3 regions of the Pseudoalteromonas rhizosphaerae genome follow, and region 1 is predicted to be linked to each of the others. Evidence: predicted binding sites of a transcription regulator. Region 1 holds the regulator's gene; each other region holds the start of a gene.
What was found. The regulator sigma-54, encoded in region 1, starts transcription at its own class of promoters, with help from an activator protein. The targets are predictions, from matches to a motif close to GTTGGCACGNNNNTNGNNT.

Region 1 (8,138 bases):
GCATGAACACTTGATGATGCAGTTCCAAAATAACGCTCAAAATCATTTTCAGCAGGTGCAACACCATTCACTTTTGTGTAGTAATAAATAAATGCCAAATACTGCCCTTGTTTCACAGTGAACGACGGCAACTCTTCTTTATTCATAATGAACTTTTATCCTAATTGACGATCCTTTAACTCATATTTACTCATTTAATATTGTTATGAACCGAAAGTATATTGTTGAATTATCAGCAGAAGAAAAATGCGAATTAGTTAACTACTGCAAAAAAGGCATGGTCAATGTTCGAAAGTACAAACGAGCCGCCATTTTATTAAAAGCGGACCGTTGTCGATATACAACAGATCAAATATGTGAAGCGGTTCAAGTGAGCTCTTCAACTGTATTTCGAGTCAAACGTCAGTTTGTCGAAGACGGTTTAGAAGCCGCTTTAAATGAAGGTGCACGAAGTGGTGCTATGAGAAAAACCTCCGCGAAAGATGAAGTAACTTTAATAGCCACAGCCTGTTCTGAGCCGCCAACAGGACACTGCCGATGGACATTAGCGTTACTTGGCGAGCGATTAATAACATTAACGGATTTAGACAGTATTTCATATGAAACGGTTCGTAGACGCCTTAAAGAAAATGCGTTAAAGCCATGGCAAAAAAAGATGTGGTGTGTGGCAACAATGGACGCTGAGTATATTGCAAGAATGGAGCATGTACTTGAATTATATGCTGAGCCAGCGGATGAGCTCAATCCCATTATTAATTTTGATGAGGCGATGAAGCAACTTGTTGATGATACACGGCCAGTACAACCGATGAAAAAGGGACAGGTAAAACGCCTAGATTATGAATATAAACGGGTTGGCGTGGCTAACTTATTTGTATTCTTTGACCGTCATCGGGGTTGGCGACACGTTAAAGCAACACAGAGGAAAACGAAAGTTGATTTTGCACACTGTATGAAGGACTTAGTCGATGAACACTACCCACATGCGAATAAAATTCGTGTCGTGCTAGATAACTTATCGACTCATACGGAAGGTGCGTTATATAAAGCATTTTCACCGCAAGAAGCACGACGTATTTTAAATAAAATAGAGTTCCATTACACACCTAAACATGCGAGTTGGTTGAATATGGTCGAGATAGAAATTGGCAATATGAATAAGCAATGCTTAGATCGGCGCATAGCAAGTATGGAAGAGTTAAAGACAGAGCTCACGGCGTGGGAATGGCGCCGAAATAAAGAAGGCGCCAGTATAAATTGGATGTTTAATGTTGATTCAGCACGTGAAAAACTAGAGAGAGCTTACGGTGCTCTCAACTAGTCAAAATTTGTGTGACGAAGTACTAGAACCTAGTGTCTAGAGTCTACCACCTTTAACTTATTTTTAACTACACCAACAACCAAGTGGCAGTGCCTAGGAAGGCGAAGATCCCTACAATATCGGTTACGGTTGTCAGTACCACGCTGCCAGCTAATGCAGGATCAATTTTCATTTTTTTTAATAGCAGCGGAATACTGGCACCGGCGATACCTGCGGCTACTAAGTTCATAAACATGGCAAAGGCGAGTACGCCGCCAAGCTTAAAGTCCCATTGCCAAATAGCAACAACACCGGCAATTAAAATAGACCAAACAATCCCGTTTATTGCGCCGATTGCAAGCTCTTTGATCAGTAAAAAGCGTTGGTTAGTTTGGTTGATATGACCCACTGCAATACCACGTATTACGAGTGTTAATGTTTGGCTGCCCGCAACACCCCCCATGGATGGCACTATACCGTTGAGTACTGCTAGAATAGGTAAAATTGCTAAAGTGTTTTCAAAGAAGCTTGCCACAATCGCAGCAAGTAGCGCGGTTAACAAGTTAACGCCAAGCCAAATTGAGCGCTTTTTCGAACTTTTTAACACCGGAGCAAAGGTATCTTCTTCATCATCAAGACCGGCTAGGCTTAATAAGCTATGCTCGGCGTCTTCACGGATAACGTCAACGATATCATCGATGGTGATACGGCCAAGTAGATGGTCATTATCATCAACCACTGGGGCTGATATCCAGTTATGACGTTCAAACAGTTGTGCTACATCGGTTTCATCCATCGAAATGAGGATAGATTCACAATCTTCATCCATTAAGTCGCGAATGATTTTATCTGGCGAGTTAGTCAACAAGGTCGTTAACGACATGGCACCTATAAAGCAGTTATGTTTATCAACAACATAAAGATCATCGGTACCTTCTGGTAGCTCACCACGTAAACGTAAGTAGCGCAGTACTACGTCGATAGTGACATCAGGGCGGATGGTCACTGTATCGGTGTTCATCAGCGCGCCAGCAGAGCGCTCTTGATAAGAGAGTGCTTGAGTTGCACGTTCTCGATCTTGGCTGTCCATGGCACTAACAACGTCTTTGTAGACGGTATCAGGTAGGCTACGTAGTACTTCCCCTAGATCATCGTGACTCATGTCCTCAGTTGCCGCAGCGATGTGCTTCGGCTCCATTTGGGCAATGATCCCTAAACGAACATCTTCTGATAGTTCTTCAAGTACGTCACCTTGTACATCTGGATCAACCAGTTGCCATAATAAGGTACGAATCTTATGCGGGGATGACTCGAGTAATAATGCGGTGTCACACGGAGCTGTTTTTGCCAACATACGCCTTACTTGAACAAATTGACCACTGTTAAGTGACTTGGTCACTTGTTTTAGTTGTTGTAGTGGGTAATCTTGTTCAAAAGCTTCTGGCATTGGCGTCCTTAAAAAATTAATACACTTGATAGGTAGGGTAACTGTTGTCGATAATTAACGCGCTTGGTCTGTTTAATTAACGACTTTATTCAGTTTAACGCAATTTAGTGGTACTGACTACGAGCTATTCTTGTTCGTTAAAGCGTTGTGCGATCAACTCACCAATTGCTGCAAGAGCAGGTTCAGCGTCCGGGCCCTCACATACAACTTTAACTTCTTTGCCTTGGCTACTTTCTAATAGCATTAAGCCCAGTACGCTGTCGCCTGCGGCTTGTTTGTCATCTTGATGAAGTGTGATGCTGGCATCAAACTGCACAGCTAATTGCGCTAATACGCTGGCTGCGCGAGCATGTAAACCGAGTTTGTTTTTTATTAAAAATGTATCTTCTAAGCGCATCAACATTCCTTACTGTAAACGTGAGTTGTTATTCTTGTTCACGATGGCGAATTTTCACATTACTGTGGCTCATCGAGAAGCTTTCACCTATAGTTTGCGCTAGATAAACTGAGCGATGTTGACCACCGGTGCAACCAATAGCAATTGTTAAGTAACTGCGGTTATTACGTTCTAAGTGCGGTAACCAAGTTTGTACAAAGGTTTGGATCTGCCAAGTGAATTTTTGCACGATACTGTGACTGGCTAAATAATCTTTTACTGGTTGATCCAGGCCTGTGAGCGGTTTTAACTCAGGCTCCCAGTGTGGATTAGGTAAAAAACGTGCATCAAATACATAATCGGCTTCTTTTGGAATACCATGCTTAAAACCAAATGATTCAAAGGTGATGATTAGTTTTTTATCTTTTTTCCCTAAAATCTTTTCACGGATTGACTCAGCAAGCTGGTGGACACTGAGATCTGTGGTATCAAGCATGAAATCAGCACGAGTAGTTAATACATCAAGCAACACTTTTTCTTGCTTGATGGCTAAATCCAGTGGCAAAGAATCCAAAGATAATGGGTGTAAGCGGCGGGTTTCAGAAAAGCGTTTGATCAGGGTTTGATCATCACTGTCTAAATAAAATAGCGTCGGATTTGCAAAACCAGGCAAGTATTCAAGAATGTCGTTAAATTCTTCCTGCTCTTTCGGTAAATTACGAACATCGATACTGACGGCAATTTTGTCGTAATTATCAGAGACACTGCGTACTAATGACGGTAATAAGTTAACTGGAATATTATCTACACAATAATAGCCAAGATCTTCTACAACACGTAAAGCAACAGATTTACCTGAGCCAGAACGCCCACTGATGATGATTAACTCCATGTAAATTCTCCTTCATTTAATACCAATTTTATTAAAAACATGCTCATTCTTGCTTGTTAAATAACCCACTAACTTTGTTTAAAATTATTTATATAGAACAACTATATCTCATAATTTCCACCTTGTTCTAGAGCTATTTCCCTGTTGCAATAATTACTCTCTAATTCAATACAATACAATTGGTATGACTACGATTGAGCTGCAATTACATGATACAAATCTTGGTCTGTTTTTGCGCTACGTAGTTGTTTACAAAAATCTTTGTTATTGAGTTTATCAGCAATTGTGGCTAACGTCTTCAAATGAAGTTGGCTGTCACCATCTGGTACGATGAGGGCTACAAATATATCAACTGGGCGATTATCAATCGCATCAAAATCAACCGGTGATTCACTCACTAAAATTATTGCTAGCGGGTTTTCAACACCACTCATACGGCCATGAGGGATAGCAATACCACGACCAATACCGGTACTACCTAGTTTTTCTCTCGATAGTAGTGCGTTGAGGATTTCTTGTTGTGATAGCTGAGGGAGTTGTTCATGAGCCAATTGGCTTATAAATTCAATGATCCGTTTTTTGCTATTAAAAAGGACCGCAGCTTTACTGCAGTCCTGACAAATAAGTGAGCTTAATTTCATAGTGTTAGTGTCGAGCGTGCTTCTCTTTGTGTTTAATTACTTGACGATCAAGTTTATCGATTAGTCCGTCAATAGCTGCATACATGTCTTGGTGCTCAGTCGAGGCAAATAATTCAGCGCCACTGACATGTAATGTGGCCTCTGCTTTTTGGCTTAGTTTTTCTACATCAAGAATAACATGGACATTATTGATATGATCAAAATGCCTTTCAAGCTTGGCAAACTTATTGTTTACATAGTCTCTTAATGAATCAGTAATTTCTACGTGACGACCAGTTAAATTTAGTTGCATAAGCATTTTCCTCTTGTGATTTTACGCCTTAAATCAAACTTTTACGTTGATTTGACGGTGGAATAGCCAGTGACTCGCGGTATTTTGCAATAGTCCGTCTAGCTACTTTGATACCTTGCTCTGCCAATATATCTGCAATCTTACTATCACTCAATGGTTTCGCTGAGTTTTCTGCACTGATCAATTTTCTGATCAATGCTCGAATAGCTGTCGAAGAGCATTCGCCGCCGTTCTCAGTGCTTACATGACTTGAGAAAAAATACTTTAACTCAAAAATACCACGGGGGGTATGCATGTACTTTTGTGTCGTTACGCGAGAGATTGTTGATTCGTGCATCTCAACCATTTCAGCAACGTCGTTTAGTACCATAGGTCGCATTGCTTCAGGGCCATGCTCAAAGAATCCCTGCTGTTGTTTTACAATGCAGTTAGTTACTTTGAGTAACGTCTCGTTACGACTTTCTAGGCTTTTAATAAACCATTTAGCTTCTTGCAAATGCGAACGTATAAATTGGCTGTCAGTGCTTGATTTTACTGAGCGTGACATTGCCGCATATTGGCTGTTCACTCTAATTTTTGGCATGCTGTCTGGATTAAGTTCAACCACCCAGCGACCTTTAATTTTTTTCACCGAAACATCAGGTATAACATACTCTGACTCTTCGCGTACTATAGTATCCGCAGGCTTTGGATTAAGGCTGTGGATCAATGTCATTACTTCTTTCAGCTCATCTTCTTTAAGCTTAGTCTTTTTCATCAAAGTGCGATAGTCACGACTAGCTAATAAATCGATATGATCAGTTAAAATCATTTTAGTCTCGCTAATCCAAGGAGTTGCAGGATCAAATTGATTTAATTGAATACATAAACATTCTTGTAGGCTGCGCGCAGCAATACCAACAGGGTCAAATAACTGAATGCGTTTTAACACTGCTTGCACTTCGTCTAGTTCGATTTCTTCTTCGTTATTACCTTGATTTAAGCTCTCTGCGATGTCTTCGCAGCTCAAGGTTAAAATACCTGAATCGTCAACAGCTTCAACAATCGCAATGGCAATAGCTTCATCGGTTGGACTAAAAGGTGTGAGCTGTAATTGCCACATCAGATATTCGTGCAGGGTTTCAGTTGAAGCACCTTGATAAATTGACTCATCTTCAGGCATTGGGCCGGATGACGTATTTGGCGCAGCACTCATGTATTCGTCCCAGGTGACGTCCATAGCCATTTCGTCACTTAAAGTCTCTTTACTTAATGCTTCGCTACTTTCTTGTTCATATTCGCTGGGCTTGTCGTCTGCTGATGCACTAACAGTTAAGTCATCGTTGTCTTGTTTTTGTTCGTTTTTACCAGCCGTGTCGTCTGAATATTCATGCTCTTCTAGCTCTAACAATGGATTGCTGTCGAGTGCTTCTTGAATTTCTTGCTGGAGATCCAATGTACTGAGTTGCAATAAGCGAATTGCTTGTTGCAGCTGTGGTGTCATTGTAAGTTGCTGGCCCATGCGCAGCTGGAGTGATTGCCTCATGTATCTCTAACAATCCTTTTATTGTTATCATCGTTAAGTCTAGCAGATACTTAGCCGAGCGTGGCTTTATAGCCTAAATTGCTCGCCCAGGTAAACATCGCGGACTGTTTGGTCGGCAAGTACATGCTCAGGGGTACCTGATGCAATTAACTCCCCATGAGAAACTATGTAGGCTTTTTCACAAACATCAAGGGTTTCTCGTACATTGTGGTCGGTAATAAGTACGCCAATACCACGGTTTTTAAGGTGTTCAATAATCTTCTTTATATCTAACACTGAAATAGGATCAACGCCAGCAAAAGGCTCATCAAGTAAGATAAATTTTGGATTTGCGGCTAAAGCGCGTGCAATTTCAACTCGACGACGTTCACCACCAGATAATGCCATACCTTGGCTGTCGCGAATATGTTGAATGCTAAACTCATCAAGTAAGCTGTCTAGTGCTTCTTCTCTGGCTTGTTTATTCAGCTCTTTACGAGTTTCTAAAATAGCCATCAGGTTTTGATAAACAGTTAACTTACGAAAGATGGATGATTCTTGTGGTAAGTAGCCAATCCCTAACCGTGCGCGACTGTGCATTGGCAGTAAAGTGATGTCATTATCATCAATACTTATTTTACCTTTGTCGCTAGGTACTAAACCCACAATCATATAAAAAGTGGTGGTTTTACCTGCGCCATTAGGACCCAGTAAGCCAACAATGCTGCCTGCGCTAACTTCTAAACCCACGCTTTTTACAACTTGGCGACCTTTATAGCTTTTTGCTAAAAATTCAGCTTTTAATATACTCATGGCTGCCCTTTAGGTTTGTCTTTTTTACTGTCAACAGGTACCAAAATAGTGTGTACGCGATCGTTTGAGCTTGCGCCTTTTTCAGCACTGATCAGCTGTTGGTCCATATCATAGGTAATGCTTTTGGCATTAATTTTTTGACCTGCTTGAGTGACTTGTGCATTACCAATTAACGTTAAATAGCGCTTGGCGACATCGTAACGGACTTCATCAGCACTGGCGCTCATTATTGTGCCATCAGTTTGTTTTTCTTCAAAGTAAGCAGGGTTACCAGTTGCAACAAGCAATTGTTTGTTATTGCCTAAATCTTCGCGCTTATGGACTTCAAGTCGATCCGCTTTGATACGGCGGTTACCATGAATGATTTCAACATTTTTTTCAAAAATACCGATATTATCTTTCAGTTGGGCAAGCTGCTTTTCAGCACTGATAGAGACTTGATCCGCAGGTGGTGCCGTATTTTCAGCAAAGCTTGCAAAGGCAATGAATAAGCTTGGTATCACAAGCAAGTGAGCAAATTTATTGGTCATAATATATGGTTCGCGTATGGTTAATTAGTTCTACCACTTCGGCTTTTAAGTCGGCATGGAGGCCGCGCCCAGTGATCTTTAAATTTGGTCCGATTAATTCAACTGGTTGTTCTGAACTCATGGTTTGTAGTTCAATATCAACCTGAATATTATCTGCGTTTATATGTTCAATCATGGCATTATTGGTCAGGTTTTTAGCAACCACATTACCTTCTAAAATTAATTGATGATTTTCATATAGGGTGGCTTCATCGGCATTAATTTGCCACGTTTGCTGTTGATTATAGAGTGTAAAAATAGGTTGTTCAAAGTAAGTAAACCCTAACTGTTGGTAAAGTTCCAT
Region 2 (8,138 bases), 940 kb from region 1:
TCGTTTTCTCATCACTGCTGTCAGTGGGCGTTTTTTGCGCTTTTTCAGCAGCAACTTCGGCTTCACTTGCAGCTGACACAGCGCCAGATGAGTTAACTTTCATGGGTGTTTCTGCAGCATTATTAGCGTTTTGTAACTCACTAAAGAAATCACTATCGGTGCTTTCTTTACCTGTTGCCGCACTGCCTTTGGCACTGTCTTTTTTATTTAACTGAACATCCTGCTCAGTTGAGATAAACACTGAAAGATCACTAATAGCCATAATTCACCTAGATTAAAAGTGGCAATTTGCCGCCGCAGTTTGCCAGAATAAATACTTCATACGTTAAACAAGCAAATAATATGCCTAAGCTAATTTTAATAAATAAATAATGCTGTTTTGGGCGATGACTATAGAGCGCGACGTCTTTGATAAAATTGATTTGCAGAAAATTCATCAAGCATTTTTTGTTCATTTTTTTGTGCGATTACATTCGCTTTAAGCTGCTGTTTTTCTATTAATTTAGCAACGGCTTTAGCTTTAACCTGCTGTTTCAGCCACAAACTTTGTCGTTGTGAAACAACTTGTTTAGCAGTACTGACGGTATTGGCTTGTTGACGAATAGCTTCTTCTATTTTGGCTATAAAAGCATGGTATTGACTAAACCCTGCACTACTTAAACCAGACTTTCCTTTTAAATGTAATTGCTGAGTATACTCCAAACGAAAGTTATTCAAGCCTTGCAATTTTTGTTGATTGCCTTGCAAGTTTTGCTGCGCTTGTAAATAATTTATCCGTAAAGTTTCTTCTTTATCATTTTCTATTTTCAGCAATAGATTGAGCTTATTTGTTGCCATTATGCTTGTCCTAATAATTGCGCAAGCCCTTGTAGGCCATCGTCATAGCTAATCACATCTTTCATGCCTTGTTGTAGAAATGCATTCACTCTTGGCATCATATTAATGGCCTGATCAAGCATTTGGTCGGTGCCTTTTTGATAAGCACCTAAAGTAATCATATCTTTATTTTGCTGGAACATTGAATACACTTGTTTTAACACTCGCGCTTGTTGCATGTGTGCTTCTGAGACAACTTGTGGCATCACCCGTGAAATCGATTTTTCTATATCAATAGCAGGATAATGACCACTGTCAGCGAGCTCTCTGGATAACACGATATGACCGTCTAAAATGGCTCGCGCCGCATCAGCAATCGGATCTTGCATATCATCCCCTTCACTCAGTACAGTAAAAAACGCTGTGATAGAGCCTTGCCCTTCGCCGCCATTACCAGCACGTTCCACCAGCGCGGGTAGCTTTGCAAATACTGAAGGCGGATAACCTTTAGTCGCCGGTGGTTCACCAACCGCAAGCGCTATTTCGCGCTGAGCCATGGCATAACGCGTTACAGAATCCAGTAGCAATAAAACATTTAAGCCTTGATCGCGAAAGTACTCCGCGATAGTTACCGCACTTTCACAACCTTTTAATCGCATTAATGGCGATGCATCGGCGGGAGCAGCAACTACGACAGAACGCTTACGCCCTTCCACACCGAGTATTTCTTCGATAAATTCTTTTACTTCGCGGCCACGCTCCCCCACTAAACCAACAACTATTACATCAGCTTCTGAGCCTCGGGTCATCATACCCAGTAATACCGACTTACCCACGCCTGAGCCTGCAAATAGCCCCATGCGCTGGCCTTGGCCAACAGTTATCACTGAATTAATAGCGCGTACGCCAACATCCATCGGCTGCGTAATTGGTCGTCGAGATAATGGGTTAATGGAATTTTGTGCAAATTTTAAGTAATGCTCTGCTTTAATAGCTCCAAGCCCATCCAACGGACGCCCTAAGCCATCAATAACACGACCAAGTAAACACATACCAACAGGCAGTCCGGTATCATTTACTTGTGGGATCACTCGCGCTCCAGGTAGTACACCAGAAATATGGTCATTTGGCATCAAGTAAAGCGTCTGATCATTAAAACCAACAATTTCAGCATCAACAAAACCATGCATGGTTTCAATTTTACATTGGCTGCCAACTGGCGCGCGTAATCCTTTCGCCTCTAATGTTAACCCTACAACACGGGTTAAAATTCCCGCAACAGCAGGCGTTGGACTATGAATATGTTTTTGATACTGTTGTAAACGTTCACTTAATGGGCGTGGTTGAGAACTCATTGCAAACCAAAAATAGCGTTAGATACCACTACTATGCAAAAAACTATCCAACGTTTCTTTGACGCGGGTTTTTATAGTCATATCAATAGATGACTGAGGTGTTTTTACTTGGCAACCGCCGCGATCTAAAGTCGGCTCTGCAACTAACTGCCAATGGTTTTCAGCTAGTGCAGCTTCACCATAACTATTTTTAACCAGTTCAATGTCTTCAGGATGTAAATGAATACGCACACTTTGCTGCTCATTGGCTAACGCATCGATACACTGCTTTAAACTTTGCAAAATGATTTCTGGGGAGGTTTTAATTTCTTGATAAACTAACGCTTCGGTTAGCATTACGGTTAACTGTACAAGTTGCTTTTCGGCGTCATCATCGACTTTAGCTAATGGCGCTGACAAACTATCCAACAATGCTTTTAGACCCGTTAGCTGTTCTTCAATCAGTGGTTTTACTTCTTCTTGACCTTGTGTTTTACCAAGCTCAATGCCTTCTTTATAACCGGCTTCTTTTCCCTCACCTACGCCTTTTTCAAAACCATCAATATAACCCTGCTCGTGGCCTTGTTTTAAGCCTTCTTCGTAGGCATCTTGACGAATTCGTTCCAGCTCAGCCATCGTTAACGAGGGCAGCTCAGGCTCTTCGGGCTCTAGTGCTTGTTCACTTTCTTCAAGCTCTTTACGATATAAATCGGCCAGCGGTGTACCAAACGCCGTTGAACGACCATCGAATTTTCGAGTGTCTTGCGTAACATCTGGAATTGGCCAGTTTTCTAATAATTCATCAACTGCTTCACTGGCTCGTAAAGGACGACCTTGATATTGAGTAGGTTTGCTCATGGTTTACAAGAACTCCTCACCACCACCACCACCAAGCATAATTTCACCTGAATCAGCGAGACGACGTGCCGTAGATAAAATCTCTTTTTGCGCGGCTTCAACTTCGCTGATCCGCACAGGTGCCATTGCTTCTAAATCATCAGCAAGCATCTCTGCAGCCCGTTTTGACATATTGCCGAGGATTTTCTCTTTCAATGCATCATCAGTACCTTTGATGGCTTTCATCAGTACATCTTGTTGGACTTCTCGCAAGATAGCTTGAATACCACGATCATCAACATCCATTAAGTTTTCAAATACGAACATTAAATCTTGGATTTGTTGCGACATCTCTTCGTCATGCTCACGGATAGAATCCATCAACTGACCTTCAATATTAGTATCGAGGTAGTTCATGATATCTGCCGCCGCTTTCAAGCCGCCCATTTTTGCAGCTTGCGCACCAGCTTGTCCGGCAAATTGTTTTTCCATTATCTCGTTCAACTCTTGTAAAGCCGCAGGTTGAACTTCTTCAAGGTTGGCGATTCGCATGGTTAAATCTAAGCGCACTTTTTCAGGAAACTGCGCTAAAATTTCGGCCGATTGCTCAGGCTCCAAATACGATAAAACGATAGTTTGTATTTGCGGATGCTCATTGCGAATAATATTGGCAACCTGCTTTGAGTCCATCCATTTCAATGAATCAAGACCCTTGGCACCAGATCCCATAACAATTTGATCTATCAGGCTTGCCGCTTTATCTTCACCAAGTGCCGCAGTAAGCGCTTTTTTGATAAAATCTTCTGATTGGAAGCCAATCGTACTAAAGCTTTGTATTTGTTCTATAAATAAATTGTGCACGGCACTGATTTTGGCTTGCGATAGATCATCTATCGCCGCCATTGCCATACCCACTTTTTGCACCTGTTTAGGTTCAAGGTGCTTTAATATTTGCGCTGCATCTTCTTCGGATAAGCTTAGCAATAAAATTGCGGCTTTATCTACACCGTCTAATTTATCAACATCAAACGCTGCTGGCAGTTGTTTTTGTTCTTGATCAGTCATCTTCAGTTAACCACGCTTTCACAACTTGTGAGGAGAGTTCTGGCTCATTTGCTACTAAGGCACGAACAGCTTTTAATAAGTCTTCATCGCCATGTAGGTCTGGTAACTGTAGTGTACCATCACTTGAGAAGCCAACCGAAGCAGAATCAAAATCTTTATTTAGCATATCTAGGGTGTTATCACCAATATCTACACCAGAACTAAGCGCATCATCATCATACTCTTCAAGGGTATCATCTGGGTAAATCAAGCGTTTCAGCATAGGTTTAACCACCGCCATGATTAGCACTATAATAACCAATGCGCCAAGCACTAAACGCACAACTTTCATAAACCAGTTTTGTTCCCACAGTGGCACTTCAATAGCTAAGTCCATCGGTTCACGTACAAACGGTACTGTCACTACTTCTAATGCATCACCACGCTGTAAGTCAAAACCCACACCACCTTGCAGTAAACGACGAATATTTGACAGTGCTTCAACTGAGCGAGGCTCCATAGTCGTTTCACCATTTTCACCCACTTTTGCCACATAATCGACTGCCACAGACACACTAATTCGACGAATAACACCACTTTGCTGACGTGTGTGGGAGATAGTAGTATCAAGTTCATAGTTACGTGTCGCTTCTTTGTGAGTGCGACTGGGTGATGAACCAGAGCCTGCACCACCTTGACCGGCAATTTCAGGAATATTTGAATCTGTTGGAGGCTGATTTGTCAGCGCGCCAGGAATACCGATAGCTAACCCGCCGATGTTGTTTTCTTCAAAGGTGGTTTCACTGCGTACCGCCGGTAAATCAGGGTTGTAGCGTTTTTGAGTTTCTTCAATCGCACTAAAGTCCATACTTAAATCGACTTGTGCAGTGTAGTTACCCATACCAATAACTGGCATTAAGATACCATCTATTTTATCTAGATATTCTTGTTCACGTTTACGTTCAATATCGTATTCTTTGCGTGAGCGAGCAGCTAACGCACTTTGCGATCCTGAATTAAGTAATCGGCCATTTTGGTCTGTTACAGTTACTCGTGACGGCTCTAAACCTTGCACTGCTGAACCAATAATATCAACAATGGCGTCCACTTCTTCACTACCGAGCATACGACCACGTTTTAAAGTTAATACCACTGTTGCGGATGGTTTTTTCTCACGACGAGCAAAAACATTTTCTTTCGGTATTGCCAATAATACTTTAGCACGCGTGACATTTTGTAGTTCCTCAATCGTACGCGCTAGTTGTTGTTCACGACCATGCTTTAAACGTTCACGCTCTAAACGCTGACTAACACCAAAACCCATATCTTGCATGATAATATCAGTACCCGAGTTCGGCGCTTGCTCAATACCTTCGCGGGTCATTAACAATTTAATATTTTGATATTCATTTTCAGGAACAGAAACCACATTGCCATCAAGTTGATAGTCAATTTTTTGTGCATCTAAAAAGTCGAGCGTTTGAATTAGCTCTTCCGTTGGCATTTTTCCAAGTGGACGCATATCTGGTTGACGTGCCCAAATAATCACAAAAATAGCAATCGCTAAACAAATCGCTAATGCAATAATTAGAGTAACCTGACGCAATACATCAACGCCGTTTAATGCACTTAAATAGCCTGACTTTTGTTCTTGTTGATCGTCATTATCAGTTTGGTCGATACCGCCGCCGGCCAAAGCAAGATCTGTTGATTGATTAGATTGCGCCACAATAATTCTCCACTACCTAGTTAAACAGGCATGTTCATGATTTCTTTATAGGCTTCTACAAGTTTGTTACGAACTTGCACCGTAGCTTCAAAGGCAACTGACGATTTTTGTGATGCGATCATTGCATCCGCTAATGACACATTTCGATCGCCCATTTCAACCGCTACGACTTTTTGTTTCGCATCAGCTTGAAGGCCATTCACTGTATTGAGTGCATCACTTAACAAATCGCCAAATTGGGCGCTCGAAGTAGGCTGCGCCTGCGTCGGTAATTTGTTTACTTGATTACTACGACCAGCTTCGAGAGCCATAGATTGCATTTCTTGAAATAATGCGCTGTTTTGAATTTTCATAATTGTCTCTGACGATGCAGTTTACTAATAACTTAATAAAGCACAAAGCATGCCAACTAATAAACCAATAAATATCAGAAACTTAAGATTTATTTTAGTTGTCAGAGTTTTGACAAGTTTACGCCCAGCAAGGCTGAGCGTAAATTAAATAGTGAAGGAAAACAAAAATTATAGAGGCTTAAGCAGGTAAGGTGATCCCCAAATCACGCATTTGAGCCAATTTATAACGTAATGTTCGTGGGCTGATCCCTAATGTTTCAGCTACATCTTTACGCTTGCCTTGACAACGATTTAGGGTTTCTAAAATAATTCTATGCTCTTTATCTTTAAGTTCATCTTTGTAACTTCCCGAATCCAAGCTTGGTAATTCTTCACGCAGCTGATTGCGTTGTGCTGTGGCTTTTATTGCTGGCGCTTGCAGATCATAATAAGCATCATTAGTTGGTGAACTTGTAACCGCCGAAGTAGTGCTTTCTGGTGCTGAATTAGCCGGCACTAAACTTGCTGATAAAGCCGCAGTTAGAGGAGTCTGGGTTAAATTTTCAATAAAAATAGCACTTTCGTCAATCATATCACCGTGGCGTAATATCAGCGCACGCTGGATCACATTATCCAGTTCACGCACATTACCTGGCCAAGTATGAGCTAATAATTTTTTCTCTGCCGGTTCGCTAAGTACAGCGATAGGCTCTTTGCTTTTATTGAGATGACGTTCAATTAAATGCTTTGCCAACACGACAATATCGCCTGGACGTTGACAAAGTGGACGCCACATCAACGGAAATACATTTAATCGATAATATAAATCTTCTCTAAACTGGTGCTTAGCCACAGCCTCTTTTAAATCACGGTTACTGGTAGCCAAAATACGCACATCCAGCTTAATAGTTTTGCGACCACCTAAACGTTCAACTTCGCGTTCTTGTAATACGCGTAGTAACTTAGCCTGTAGGCCTAAATCCATCTCAGTGATTTCATCAAGTAAAATTGTGCCACCTTGTGCTTGCTCAAATTTACCCGGACAAGCTTGAATCGCACCAGTAAACGCGCCTTTCTCGTAGCCAAATAATGTAGCTTCGAGCATATTTTCAGGGATCGCAGCACAGTTTATTGCGACGAATGGCTGCTCTGCGCGATCTGATTTATCATGGATAAAGCGTGCGAGTACTTCTTTACCTGAGCCACTAGGACCAAGCACCATCACACTGGCATCCGATTTAGCAACCCGACTTGCAAGTTCTAATAGCTGAATACTACTCGGATCAGCGACAATCGGCCCGTCAGTTTCTTTTTCTGGCTCAGGTAGATAGCGGCTTACCATATTAAGTAGCACTTCGGGCGCAAACGGTTTGGCCATATAGTCAATTGCCCCTAACCGCATAGCCTCAACAGCATCATCAATAGTCGCATACGCTGTCATCATTAAAACCGGTAGATCAGGGTAATTAAGATTAATGCTGCGCAGTAAATCAAGACCACTCATCGCGCCCATTTGCACATCGCTCACGACCAGCGAAAAGCTGTCTTTTTTAAGTAGCACCATAGCTTGCTCGGCACTGTCAGCCGCAACGCAATCTATTCCAGACATTTCAAGCGTATCAATCAAGGCTTCACGAAGCCCTGCATCATCTTCAACCACTAAAATCGTGTTGTTCATATTGCCTCCGCCGATGTTGACTTTGTACAAATAGGTAACAGTAAACTAAAGCAGGCTCCGCCTTGAGCATTGTTCGTTACTTCAACTCGTCCTTGGTGTGCATTTGCGACTGAACTAACCACCGCTAAGCCTAAACCGGTGCCTTGGCTTCGCGTAGTAAAAAATGGTTCAAATAATTTATCAAGTAAGCTTAAATCGACCCCAGGGCCATTATCACTTACAGTAATACACACTAGCTCGGGGTCACTCGCATCCCGCTGCGCACTTAATTGAACGAGTGCATTACTGCCAATGACTTGAATACTATTGTGAATAAGGTTTTGAATGGCACTGGCAAGCGCAGTTTTATTGCCCATTATCTCGATATC
Region 3 (8,138 bases), 450 kb from region 1:
TAGTTATTGGCAGCCCCTCCAATATCCTTAGCACCGACAGCGACACTAAACCAATCTTTTGGAATAAATGGAATTTGGTATTTGGCATTGAATGATAAATCACGGATTTGCCCATCGCTGCTCGCTCTGAATAAATTATCATGCATACTTGATGAAGTGACGCGACCACTTACTTCTAAACCCTCAAATAGTCCTGCAGAAAAAGTAAAATTATGACCATCGGTGTACTTACCTCTAATTTCCAGCTGGTTACTATAACCTATATCGATATCACCTTTGTCGATTACAGCAGCTGAAGGGGTATGAAAAATACCGGTAAAGCCGTTATAAGCAATGCCGTGAGTAAGAGTATCATTGGCAATTGATGTTGAGCTGACAGTGAGAGCGCAAACCGTCGCTAAAGTTGTTTTTTTATTTATCACGTTGTTAACCAAAATAGATTAAGAGTTGGGTTTTAAATCCTTAAAACCAGTCAGTGTATTTAATGTAGCAAGAAAACCTGTAAACAAAAAGTAATTGAGTTTTCAGTATACAAAAGCCGCGCAAGGTGCGCGGCTTTTTAAAGTACAATTAATTCTTTCCAGCAATTAACTACCGCCGGTAGTACCTGTGCCTGTACCTGTTACATCTCTAAGAGTACAATTGTCACGAACTATATTTTGCGGCTCAGCAGTGCCGTCTGGTGTGATAGTGAAAGTTTGTGGAGCAATATTACCGCCAGTTGGTGTCACATTTACAGTGTAAGTAGCTGTATCAGCCTTTACAAGGTTATTCATCAAATAAGCACCATCTGCGTTTTCATTAGCTGAAGTACTTACTTTTCCTGCTAAAGAATATGTAACCAAAGCTCCCGTTAAAGGTAACTGGGTGGTAGTATCTGTAGCATTTGAACAAGAGTAAGTTAATCTGAACTCTTCATTAACAACCTCAGCCTCATTAGCTAGAGTTGCAGTGATTTCACCACAAATATTGACGTTTTCTTTAAATGCCCATTCATTGTCATTGTTATCAAATACATAAAAGTCACCTTTGGCATCAGCAGCAAAACCAAGTTGCGCTGCAATACTTTGAGGAATCAATGTTTGTGTTGACGGTGTTATATGGCGTACAAAAAAGTTGCTTTGAGTATCTATACCAACAAATAAACCACTTTCTGGAACTGCCGCTCCAGTAAATTTAACAGATACGGCTGAAGAACACGCCTGTTTAGTTTCAGTCAGCAGATGTGTTGATAAATGATTAATTTTGTATGTAGCAGGGAAGTTTACAGTGCCTTCCGCACCAACAGTTGCACTTACATCACTTTCATTTTTCCAAATACGAGTTTCTTCGTCGTATGTTGAAACACCGAAAGTATCACCTGCTTTAACTTTAGTACCATCTTTTTTTACAAAGTCTTTAGGTAATGTGGCTTTTACAGTGATGTCTTCAGAGAAGTTTTTGATCTTCGTATCGCCGGAACTCATCGAGATTTTTACAACTGCAGCAGCAGACAATACATCAGTAGTACTATTTGTATTTAGTCCTTCAGGTATTAACTGTGCTGCAGATATTTTACCATCCTCAGCATTCAAAGGTGCAGTAACTACTTTCATAGTGACATTATCACCTGTGATAACATTGCCTTCAGCATCTTGTAATTCAACATCTTTAGAAACATCTACTCTAGCACTGCCATCAGTAGTTTCAACAAATAGGTCATTAACAAGCTTACCAGCATCAGCTGCAACATCTGTTTTTTGTGCTGTTATGGCATTAGCTTCACTCGCTAACGGAATTAAAGCCTGAAGTGCAACACTTTTCTCGCTAGTATCTATAGTTACCGCTTTAGTAACATAGCCTTCAGCTGAAACAAGGAGAGTAGCTTCATCTCGAGTGTCAGGAACATTGAACGCGAAATTACCATCTTGCGCATCAAGTTCAGTAATGCTTGCGCCACTAATATCAACAATATCAGTTTCAATAAATGTGACTTTGGCATCTACAACATCACCGGTAGCAATATCAACAACATTAGCATTGATATAGAATTTTAGAGCACTAGGAGTGTCAGCGTCCGGTGTAGTTGCTGATGGTTTCTCTGGCTCCTTCACGTAATCATTGTTGTCGTTATCGCCAAAACAACCACTTAAAGTTGCTGTAAGACCAAGTGCAAGAGCTAGCTTGGTGAGCTTGAATTTATTATTTCCCATAATCGTTACCTTTCTTTCCTTTCTCTTTAAAGTAAACAGACTTAATTGCAGTTCTATAAATGTACCAAAGAGCGCACCAGATTAGGCTTGCACCTATAATACAATAATTAGTTCATCAAGGATAAGCGCACATTATATATACGTCAAGTGAACATTATATATACTTTTATTAATTAAATAAGAAAATTGTTACCCTGTTATGTAATAAATCTCTTATTTAATTTTTACGGATTTAGCGCAGCTTCGTTATTAGCTTACTATGCTAAAGTAGTAGGCTGCGGTTGTAAATGTAAATAGTTGCATTTTAAGCAGTTAAACGTTGTTTTTTTCGGCTGAATTTTAATGAGAGCCAACTTCATAGCTGCGAAAAACTATCCACGTAATCGCTAAGTTTATCTAAATCAACCGCTTTGAGTCCATCATTTGAGCGTGCAACTAAACCTCTTTCAACCAGTTCCGATACTACGCGGCGATAGGCTCGCTCTGTGGTGGCAAAACGCTCAGCTTCAGCATTTACCGTTGGGTATGCGCGCAGCAGGGTTGGGTTATTATTTTCGGCACGTAATAAACAGTCTTTGGCGATATTGTAACCCAATGGCAACAATAGTTTATCTAAATTAATTTTTTGGTTTTCTTGAAACTTAGCGGCAATAGTTTGTGCTGTGTATAAGCTCAGCTCTGGCTTTTCAAGTAACAGGGCACGCCAGTGCTTTAGTTCTATTAGGTTGTAGCTAACGTCACTGAAGCAGGTGACTGTATAAATGCAGGGGTTATTGTTTAGCGCTTCAATTTCACCAATTAAGGTGTTGTTGCAATCAAGTTGGCCCAGCAGTAAGCGGCGGCCATTACCGACATCATAACTAAACGATACGGTGCCGCTTCTGACTAACACTAATTTTGTAAGAGGTTGATCTTGGTGGATCAGTACTTCTTTTTTAGATTGTTGATAACGGCTGCCAGCAAAGGTTAGTAGCTGGTCGACGAGATAACTAGAAAAATGATATTGAAACATCAACAATGCCCTTCGGACAATTGTCCTATTTATTACACCTTAATGACGTTAGCATTAAGATTCTAAGAATTTACGCTAACTTACTAGCTTAGTTAACTCGGTTAATTAAGCTTAATACCTGATATCCCGTGTAATGATTATTAAAGTGTGCTTTTAGCAGCTTTGGGTTTTTAGTAAGTTAGCTTTTTTATACTATTGCTATATTGTGGAATAACTTTGCCTAAACTACAACATTTGCAATGCTAACCTAAAGTACCGGAGAGAACAAATGAGTTGGGAATATTTGGGGTATTTTGCCTCAGCTTTACTTATTGCCTCTTTAACTATGAGTGATGTGAGCAAACTTCGTTGGTTTAATCTTGCCGGTTGTATTGCTTTCACAGCCTACGGTATTGCGATTGCTGCATGGCCTGTGGCTATCACCAATGGTTTGCTAATCTTCGTAAATATTTATCATTTAATTAAGCTCAAACGTCAACAACAAAAAGCGCAATAATAGCGTGGTTTATTGAGCCTTACTCTGGTTATCAATTTGCGCTTTTTGGTAGCGTAATTCACCGCCAATCCATGTTTGATTTACGACAATGGTAAAAATTTCTTGTACTGGCACTTTAAAATAGTCTTTGTCGATTAAAATAAAGTCAGCCCACTTTCCTTGCTCTAAACTACCTAATTTAAATTCTTGATGTGCGGCATACGCAGCACCTAACGTGAATGCTCTGAGTGCATCTTCTCTGCTCAGTGCTTCAGTGACTCGCCAGCCATTAGCGGGTAATTGATTGTGATCTTGGCGAGTAATTGCTGAATACAAACCGTCAAAGGGGTTGGCCAGTTCAACTGGATAATCTGAGCCTGCAGCTACTACTGAGCCTTGCTTTAAAAACGTTTGCCATGCATATGCACCTTGTAATTGTGTATCGCTAAGGCGCTGCTCTGCCATATGCATATCAGAAGTTGCATGCACCGGTTGCATTGATGGAATGATTTTAAGTGCTTTGAAGCGAGGAATATCTGCTGGATCAACTATCTGTGCGTGCTCTATACGGTTACGTAGTAAAATCCCGCCGGTTTTTTTAAATACATTTTGATAGGCATCTAACACAATATGATTTGCTTTATCACCGATGGCATGGGTATTGGCGCTAAAACCATGGTTAAAGCTCAATGTGTACAGCTGCTCTAATTTTTGTTGAGTTTCGAGCATTAAACCTTGGTGATTCTTTCTATCTGCATAATCGGCCAGTAGTGCGGCGCCACGGCTTCCTAACGCACCATCAGCATATATTTTTACACTACGAATAGACATGAAATCGTTAAGATCTTTATAGCGACCGGCTCTGAGCATATCTTCAAGGGACGGATCTGTTGCACTTAGCATTGCAACAATGCGCAGCGGTAAGGTGTCTTGTTCAGCTCTTTGCTTGTAAACTTGCCATGTTTGTTTATCAATCCCAGCATCGTGGGTTGAGGTTATACCTAAGCTGAGCAGATGTTGACCAGCTTGATTTAAGGCATTATTTACGTCTTGATCAGATGGCGTAGGAATATGTGCAGTAATTAAACTTTCGGCTTTATCGACAAAAATACCGCTAGGTTGACCTGCATGGTTGCGAATAATTTCACCACCTGCTGGTGACTGTACTGTGGGTGTTAATTTGGCTAACTCCATCGCTTTGCTATTAACCCAAATCGCGTGGCTATCGACACGAGAAAGCACCACCGGAACATCTTTGACAACTTTATCTAAGTCAGCAGCAGTAGGAAATTGTTTATTAGGCCACAGTTCTTGATTCCAACCGCGGCCAATAATCCAGCCCTGGTTATTTTTAGCAAATACAGCAAGCTTTTTTTGTATTTCTGCAATCGACGTACTGCCACGTAAATCGAGTTGCGCTAAATTATTACCAAGTCCTATCACATGACCGTGGGCGTCAATTAAACCAGGTAATAAGGTTTGTTGCTCGGCATCAAATACTGCTGCATTAGGGAAACTCGCTTTTAGTTTATCGTCTCCTACTTTTACTACTTTGCCATCTTTAATAACCAGTGTAGAAAATTGCTGTAATTGGCCACTGTAAGTTGGAGTGTAACCGTTAGCATTGTAGATCACCGTGGTATCAGCTAGCACAGGTAAGGATAAAGTGATTAAACAGGCGAGTAAGCATTTCATTGTTAGAATTCTTTTTCTGCTTTTGTTAGTTAAACAGTAACAGAGAATACTGAGTCTGCAAATTAAATATAATAAATTATTTATCGTTGTGCATTTCAACTATGCTGATGAATTAGCTATTCATTTATTTGCATATAGAGTAAATTCAGACAGTGATAATCTACCATCTTTATCGCTGTCATAGTTTTTAAAACGAGACCACAGGGCAGGATCTTTTGCTGACTCTGAACGCGTGATAAGACCGTCTTTATCGCGGTCTAAGTTTTTGAATTGTTCTGCTATATTATCAGTTGTTGCAAAACTGCAACAGCTACTGACAAATAACAAACTTAGTCCCAGTTGTGTACAAAATTTCATTGGGGAAACTCGTTAATCTAGATTATTAGTTAAAAAACGCTTAAATTCAGATAGGGAAATTTTATTGTCTTGGTTTTTGTCCCAACGTTTAAAGTTACTCAACAATTGTGGTTGTGGTTCAAGCTCATTATGCGTTAAATAGCCATCTTTATTGCTATCTAAATGATCAAAACGTTGTTTTACATCCAGTGCCATTGCGCTAAAACTAGTGGCTAGCGACACACTTAATATTATTAATATGCTTTTCATTATTTACATCCATCCTACCAACAAAAAGAATAAAGCATTTGCCATAATTTAAATCCCAACATTAAATCCGTTTACACATTCCCTCCGGGATTATGGCAAATACTTTAAAGCCTTTTAAAATTTAAACTTTGCGAACTCTTGCTCAGATAATTGCTCGTCGTTATTATCATCAAGATCAGTAAACTGCTTTAATCGCGTGTTGTTTTGCTTGGCTTCAAACAATGAAATTTGTCCGTCAGAGTCGGTATCTAATTGCGCAAACTTAACGTTTAATTGTGATGCTAAAACAGTGGCGCTAATGACTAAAAACATCAGTGAAAAAGCGGCGATAAGTTGTTTCATAGCAGTGTTTCCTTAGGGGAATTTATTGCAAAAATTGTTTAAACTCAGCAAATGAAATTTGACCATTTTGATCTTTGTCAATTTGCTCAAAACTTTCGTGTAATACCGCATCTTCAGATGCTTCTGCTTCACTCAATGTGCCATTACTGTCTTTATCAAGTTCTGCGAAGGTGGCCTCGACATCAATGGCAAAGCTGTTAAAGCTAAGCAGTAGGCTGATGCATAAGCACAGCGGTGTTAATATTTTCATATTATTTCCTTATAAACAGTCGTTGATACGGATATTACAAGAACGATGCCAATTTTTTTATTGTATAAATATCAGTGGTTTAATGTTTTGGCATGATGATAAGTGGGAAAAAATGACCGGGCAGTGTGTCTTTTTTGCAACAAATTTTAACGGGTATTGATTAAGTTTTTAAAAAACAGTTGGTTAAGTTGTTTCAATTTAGCGTCAGTCGCTTTATATAGCGCTACACAGTTCGCCTTATTCATTATTCTTATTGATTCAGCTAGTGTATAAGTAACACCTTCCATAATCAGACTTTTAACTAAAGGAGTGGCGATAGTGGCCTCATTCGCTAAAAAGTACAGTGCATTACTTAGTTGGCGACCCAATTTAATAGGCCAGTTTTTGTTTAGTACTTTGTTATCGCTGCTGCCATTATCACTGGTAGTAATTGTATTTTTAAATGCGCTGAATAAACAGCTAGCAGTAACTCAACAAATCGTCAGTGAAAATTATCAAATTACCAAGTCATTTAATAATCTTAAGCAAGACCTCAATAGCTTAGAGCGCGCAACGCGACAAAACTGGGTGCTGAAAAGCGAATCACTCGATGAATTGATTGTTGATAAGTGGCAATCATCACTACAAAGCATTGATGAACTAACTTTTATAAGTTCTACAGGGGAGTATATTAAGCAATGGCAGCAACTCGCACAGGTATTGCAATTAGCGCATACTCAACTCGTTACTGAAGGACAACAAGATGCGCAATTGTTTATTCCTGTGAGTGAATTAATTGCGCGTCAAACGGTGTGGCTAAGAGATCAAAATGAGCTGCAAATAACTAAAAATCAGCAACAGTTAAAAGCTTTGCAAAGCTCATTTATCAATTGGTTAATAGCACTTATCCCATTAACTTTACTAGTAGGTGGTGGTTTTTTATGGCGTATAAGTGGTCGCTTAAAAGGATTAACGTCGGTTATTGATAAGCTTGGGCAAGGTCATTGGCAACAAAAAATAGCTGTACAAGGCTCTGCTGAGTTGGTTGAACTAGGAAATAAATTACAATGGGTGCAAGAGCAGTTGCATCAATTAGAGCAACAAAAAGATACTTTTTTACGCCATGTTACCCATGAATTGAAAACTCCATTAGCGTCAATGGTTGAGGGCACTGACTTACTTGCCGATGAAATCGTTGGGCCAATTAACAAAGAGCAGCAAGCGGTGTTGGCGTTAATTACCCAGAGCATGGTGCGTTTGCGCGCTATGATCGATAGTTTACTTAGTTACAATGCGATTCGCAGCAGCAAAGAAGACTTAAGTGAGCTGGAATTCTCGCAATTAATAACCAAGATAAACAGCCATTTTGAACATCGTTTAGTGGCGCGTAAGCAAAGCTTATGTTGGCATTGTGAGTTACCCGAGCAACCACTGGAAATTGCTGCAGAGCTTGTTGAAATGATCTTAATTCAGTTGATCTCTAATGGCTTAAAGTTTTCACCAGCAGGACAGGCGGTCAATATTGCTCTGTCATTAGCTGGTCGTACTTTGACTATGAGCGTTAGCGATCAAGGCACCGGTATTAAA

Region 2: fliE (flagellar hook-basal body complex protein FliE) is a predicted target of sigma-54. The motif match lies at 6,152-6,170, and genes of this name have one in related genera.
Region 3: PVK79_RS19910 (EF-hand domain-containing protein) is a predicted target of sigma-54. The motif match lies at 6,607-6,625, and genes of this name have one in related genera.

The regions. Positions count from the first base shown of each region.
Region 1 is NZ_CP118496.1:5,065,440-5,073,577, reverse strand. It holds gene PVK79_RS22155 (LexA family protein) at 1-146, opposite strand, end outside; gene PVK79_RS22150 (IS630 family transposase) at 206-1,321, shown strand; gene mgtE (magnesium transporter) at 1,389-2,747, opposite strand; gene PVK79_RS22140 (HPr family phosphocarrier protein) at 2,872-3,144, opposite strand; gene rapZ (RNase adapter RapZ) at 3,173-4,015, opposite strand; gene ptsN (PTS IIA-like nitrogen regulatory protein PtsN) at 4,204-4,656, opposite strand; gene hpf (ribosome hibernation promoting factor) at 4,661-4,948, opposite strand; gene PVK79_RS22120 (RNA polymerase factor sigma-54) at 4,977-6,473, opposite strand; gene lptB (LPS export ABC transporter ATP-binding protein) at 6,540-7,265, opposite strand; gene lptA (lipopolysaccharide transport periplasmic protein LptA) at 7,262-7,795, opposite strand; gene lptC (LPS export ABC transporter periplasmic protein LptC) at 7,785-8,138, opposite strand, start outside.
Region 2 is NZ_CP118496.1:4,123,668-4,131,805, forward strand. It holds gene PVK79_RS17800 (flagellar hook-length control protein FliK) at 1-262, opposite strand, end outside; gene fliJ (flagellar export protein FliJ) at 391-837, opposite strand; gene fliI (flagellar protein export ATPase FliI) at 837-2,171, opposite strand; gene fliH (flagellar assembly protein FliH) at 2,190-3,008, opposite strand; gene fliG (flagellar motor switch protein FliG) at 3,012-4,052, opposite strand; gene fliF (flagellar basal-body MS-ring/collar protein FliF) at 4,045-5,760, opposite strand; gene fliE (flagellar hook-basal body complex protein FliE) at 5,781-6,113, opposite strand; gene PVK79_RS17835 (sigma-54-dependent transcriptional regulator) at 6,292-7,770, opposite strand; gene PVK79_RS17840 (sensor histidine kinase) at 7,767-8,138, opposite strand, start outside.
Region 3 is NZ_CP118496.1:4,612,217-4,620,354, reverse strand. It holds gene PVK79_RS19950 (YjbH domain-containing protein) at 1-422, opposite strand, end outside; gene PVK79_RS19945 (hypothetical protein) at 588-2,192, opposite strand; gene PVK79_RS19940 (Crp/Fnr family transcriptional regulator) at 2,548-3,204, opposite strand; gene PVK79_RS19935 (YgjV family protein) at 3,473-3,700, shown strand; gene PVK79_RS19930 (amidohydrolase) at 3,710-5,374, opposite strand; gene PVK79_RS19925 (EF-hand domain-containing protein) at 5,495-5,731, opposite strand; gene PVK79_RS19920 (EF-hand domain-containing protein) at 5,744-5,980, opposite strand; gene PVK79_RS19915 (EF-hand domain-containing protein) at 6,095-6,322, opposite strand; gene PVK79_RS19910 (EF-hand domain-containing protein) at 6,345-6,572, opposite strand; gene PVK79_RS19905 (sensor histidine kinase) at 6,888-8,138, shown strand, end outside.